Regions from separate parts of the Mesorhizobium kowhaii genome, predicted to be linked through region 2. Evidence: predicted binding sites of a transcription regulator. Region 2 holds the regulator's gene; the other holds the start of a gene.

Region 1 (2,403 bases), on a different contig from region 2:
CGGTAGGACTAATTTCGGCTTCAGGCATGGTATTTTCTCTAAGGCGCCGCATGAGGACGGAAGTCCTGCGGTCTACGAAGCGTTTCGTCAACCGCTCATGCAACGCATCCGACAATCTGTCTTCGATTTCGCGCGTCTTTTCCTGCCAGTGTGCCTGATCGGCCAGCCAGCCGGGCCGGTTCGACACGAATGTCCAAGTGCGGATCTGGGCAATGCGATGCGACAGCGTGTCGATGTCGCCCTCGGTGGTGTCGGCGCGGCGCACCTGCTCGGCCATGTAGTTTTCGTCGACATGGCCATGCCGGGCAAGGTCCGTATAGATGGAAGCAATGAGGTCGGCATGCTGGGCCGGTGCGATCTTGCGGTAATCCGGCAGCGCGCAGGCTTCCCACAGCAGCGCCACGCGTTTGGCATTGGTGGCGAGTGCGCGGATGTCCTCGTCGCGCGACAGGTGCTCGAGCGCCTGCGCATCGACCGCAGGCAGCGCGCGCGTCAGCCCCTCGACAGGGGCGTTGGTCTCGATCGAGCGTTTCAGCGCGTCGAGGCTGGCGAAGTCGAAATGGGCGGTGCGCCACTGCAGCACCTTCACCGGGTCGAAGTCGTGGCCTTCGATCTTCTTGACCAGGTCCTCGTCAAGCGGGTCGACCTGGCCGGTGACGCCAAACGTGCCGTCGCGCAGATGCCGGCCGGCGCGGCCGGCGATCTGGCCAAGCTCGGCCGCCGTCAGGTTGCGATACTGATAGCCGTCGAACTTGCGGTTCTGGGCGAAGGCGACATGATCGAGATCAAGGTTGAGACCCATGCCGATGGCGTCGGTGGCGATGAGATAGTCGACGTCGCCCGACTGGAACAACGCCACCTGGGCGTTGCGGGTACGAGGCGAGAGCGCGCCAAGCACGACGGCGGCACCCCCCTGCTGACGACGGATCAGCTCGGCGATGGCATAGACCTCGTCGGCAGAGAACGCGACGATCGCCGTGCGCCTGGGCAGTCGGGTCAGCTTCTTCGACCCGGCATAGGCAAGATGCGACAGCCTCGGCCGCGTCACCACCGACACGCCCTTCAGCAGGCGCTGGAGGATGCCGTGCATGGTGGCCGCACCCAGCAGCAGCGTTTCCTGGCGGCCGCGCAGATGCAGGATGCGGTCGGTGAAGATGTGGCCGCGCTCGAGATCGCCGGCCAACTGCACCTCGTCGATGGCGACGAAGGCGGCGTCGGTCTCGCGCGGCATGGCCTCGACGGTGCAGACCGAATATTTGGCACCGGCCGGCTGGATCTTCTCCTCACCGGTGATCAGCGCGACCTTGTGGGCGCCGACCTTTTCGCAGACGCGGCCATAGACCTCACGCGCAAGCAACCTGAGCGGCAGGCCGATGATGCCACTCTCGTGCGCCACCATGCGCTCGATGGCGAGATGGGTCTTGCCGGTGTTGGTCGGCCCAAGCACGGCGGTCACGTCTCGGCCCGACAGGATCAGCGGTTCGGTATGTTTCGGCTGGATGTTCATCGACCTGGAAATAAGGCTTTCTGGTCTCTCGTTGTCGGGAGCGTGCCTCGAGTGGCGCGTATGACAGGCGACACATAAGGATTTCGAGCGCGAAGCGAAAGCGGAATGTTCCACCGGCGGCTCGAAGTCGTCTGTGTCAAGCTCCAGATTGGTTGCGGATTAACAGTTGGAACGAGTCTGGAACGAATCGGCGACGAATCAGTGACTCGACCAGATTCAGCTTTTGTTCACGGCTACATATGGATTTTGTGACCATGAGTCTCACCACATGCTGAATCAACGAACTGGCCCGTTTCATGCAGGGCGAGCTCTGCCGTTAACCTTTGCCGGCGAACGACCAGAATGCCTTGGCCTGCCTCTTCCAAGATTATGAAATTGTTGATCTTTCCTAAGCTCCGTTAAGGATTTGGCAGGCGATTCCGGCTGTCATCGTTAACACTCCGGTCAAAGCCGGAACGAATCGGCGCCGAATCAGCGATGCCAGAATCTTCCCGTTTTGTTCACCACAATATCTTGTGTTGCAAACAGCTTATCCACCGAGAATCCACAGGTTGCAAAGCCGGTTTTGCACAGGGCGGCCGGTGGTTGTTAACCTCTGCGTGCCGGATTGGGGCAGCAGCAGGCGTGGGCACGGCGAGAGCACTAAGCTGCCGACGAAAGACGGCCGGTCTGCCGGCCTGTCGATCTCGCCGCTCACACCGGCACTTCTGCCACAACCCGGGACAGAAAACCGCTTCACATTTTTCCTGGAATGTTTCAGGCGAAGTGAAGTGCCTCAGGCGAAGTATTGGCCGCCATTGGCTGATATGGTCGAGCCGGTGATGAAGCCGGCATCTTCGGATGCGAGGAAGACGACGCAGCGCGCGATCTCTTCCGGCTCGCCGAGGCGGCCGACG
Region 2 (2,403 bases):
ATCGTGTCCGTCGTCATGTTCCTGGCCGTTGCCAGCGCCTTGTTGATGCCGTTCGGGTTCGACGGGCCATCCCTCTATCTGATGGGCAAAGGCCTGACGGCAATGATCGCCATATCGGGCTGGATTTCCGAACGTTCGCCTGTCGACGCAGTCGGGTTGATTTCGCAGCAGTCTGTCCTGCTGGTGGCGATTGCCTTGGTCATTGCGACGATGGCGACGACATGGCTGCGGCTCGCAGCGCTTCCCTTCGCACTTGCCGGCATGCTGACCGTCTCGGACACGCGCCCACCGGACGTGCTGATCTCGGAGGACGCCAGGCTGGTTGCGCTGCCGATCGGCGACGGCGAACTCGCCGTCAGCCGGGCACGCCCGAACGAATTCACGGTCGACAACTGGAAACGCGCGCTGACATCCGAAACCATCGTCATGCCGGAGGTGTTCAGCAAAGGAGACGGGCAATTCGAGATAGCGGATGCCGCCGAACTGCCGCCGGGAGCGCCTTTCTACTGCACATCAGGCGTTTGCCTTGCCAAGCATCCGTCCGGCGCGATCATTGCGCATGTCGAAGACCGAAAGGACGCCTGGAAAGCCTGCAGCCTCGCTGACCTGATCATCATCAATGACGCCACGGCCTATGACCCCTGTCACGATCCGCTGGTGCTCGTCATCACCAAGCGACAACTGGCTCGCAAGGGTAGTGCGGCCGTCTTCTTCGATCGCCAATCGGCGACCACGCCTGCGACGATCAGCTTCGCGGTGGACAGGCCATACCGGCCCTGGCACACGCAGCGCAAGTTCTCGCGCGAGGCGAGGGGCCTGCCACCCTACCGCAAACCCGAAAAGCCGGTTGCAAGCCCTGCTCAGTAGCGCCTGATCAACCCGACGAGCTTGCCTTGCACCTTGACCCTGTCCGGCCCGAAAATGCGGGTTTCATAGGCGGGGTTGGCAGCTTCGAGAGCAATCGAAGCACCCTTGCGGCGGAACCGCTTCAGCGTTGCTTCCTCTTCATCCACCAGCGCCACGATGATCTCGCCCGGGCTGGCTGTATCGGCGTTGCGGATGATGACGGTGTCGCCATCGAAGATGCCGGCCTCGATCATCGAATCGCCCTTGACCTCGAGGGCGTAGTGCTCGCCGCCCATGATCATGTCCGGCGGCACCGAGATCGAATGCGTCTGATGCTGGATAGCGTCGATCGGCACACCGGCGGCGATGCGCCCCATGACCGGGATCGACACGGCGGAAACCACGTCGTCGTCATTGCCGGCCGAAGGCATCCGCGAAAGCGCTGGCTTGATTTGCCGGCCAAGGCCGCCTTGACCGAGGCTGCCTTGGATGACGCTTGGCGAGAACTTTCTTGCCGCGTTGAGGCCGGGCGCGATCGAATCCGGCAGTCGCAGCACTTCCAGCGCGCGCGCCCGATTTGGTAGCCGGCGAATGAAACCGCGCTCCTCCAGCGCCGTGATCAGCCGGTGGATGCCGGATTTGGAGGCGAGGTCGAGCGCTTCCTTCATCTCGTCGAAGGAGGGCGGAATGCCGCTTTCCTTGAGCCGTTCATGAATGAACATCAGCAGTTCATGTTGTTTACGCGTCAGCATGGCGACCCCCCAGGAAACCTGAAACCAGAATCGGAAAAACAAACCCAGAACAAACACTATCTGTTCCAGTTGTGTTCCGCAACCGTTTAAAGTTTAATGAATTTGTTAAGGCGGCTGAAATCATTGGCGCGCGGCGGTGAGCCGCGATCGAGGGCCCCCTGCCGCCGCGGCGCACTGGCCTGCATTGAAATTGTTTTGGTTAATGGCCTGTGGCCCACTTCGTGGCGAGGTTTGGCATCAGCTGCCGACAGACCTCGATTGGGGGCATTTCCACTTTCACGTCTCGTTCAGCTGCCGTGAACGAAACGAAGCCAAAATGCCAACTTTCGTCAGAGAAATGGCAGATCTCCCTTGGTCTTTGTCCTTGTCGAACGGCAGATCATCGCGTGTTCATATTGTCCTTACCGGCATGGACATAGACATGCAGCGTATAGCCGATATGAGCGGTCATCAGCGCCTTCGCACGCTCGACGTTGCGATCCAGCGCCGCCTGCATGAGCGCCGTGTGATGTTCGATCGCGACAGCCTGGCGCAACGCCTCCATGGCCTCTTCATAGCCATGCTGCAGGCCGGCGGCCGCCCGCAAGGTTGGTGCCAGGCCGAGAAAGCGGTGATGGCGACGCAACTGATCCGCGATCGTGGAATGGAAGGTCAGCAGCCAGGGGGATGTTGCCGCACTGAGCAGTGCCGCGTGAAAAGCCTCGTGTTTTTCATCCCACTCGTCGACCACTGCGTCGGACGGGTCGTCGACCGCGGTCTTGCAACGCGACAGCCGGTAATGGGCGGCGACGACGATGTCCTCCCA

The links. The regulator LexA, encoded in region 2, represses DNA repair genes until DNA is damaged. The targets are predictions, from matches to a motif close to TGTTCNNNNTGTGTTCNG.
Region 1: ACFFNA_RS19735 (helicase-related protein) is a predicted target of LexA. The motif match lies at 1,675-1,692, and genes of this name have one in related genera.

Annotation. Positions count from the first base shown of each region.
Region 1 is NZ_JBHLYT010000033.1:49,819-52,221, reverse strand. Features, by position in the region: gene ACFFNA_RS19735 (helicase-related protein) at 1-1,507, opposite strand, end outside; gene phbB (acetoacetyl-CoA reductase) at 2,283-2,403, opposite strand, start outside.
Region 2 is NZ_JBHLYT010000006.1:231,771-234,173, reverse strand. Features, by position in the region: gene ACFFNA_RS07000 (ComEC/Rec2 family competence protein) at 1-867, shown strand, start outside; gene lexA (transcriptional repressor LexA) at 861-1,598, opposite strand; gene ACFFNA_RS06990 (GntR family transcriptional regulator) at 1,978-2,403, opposite strand, start outside.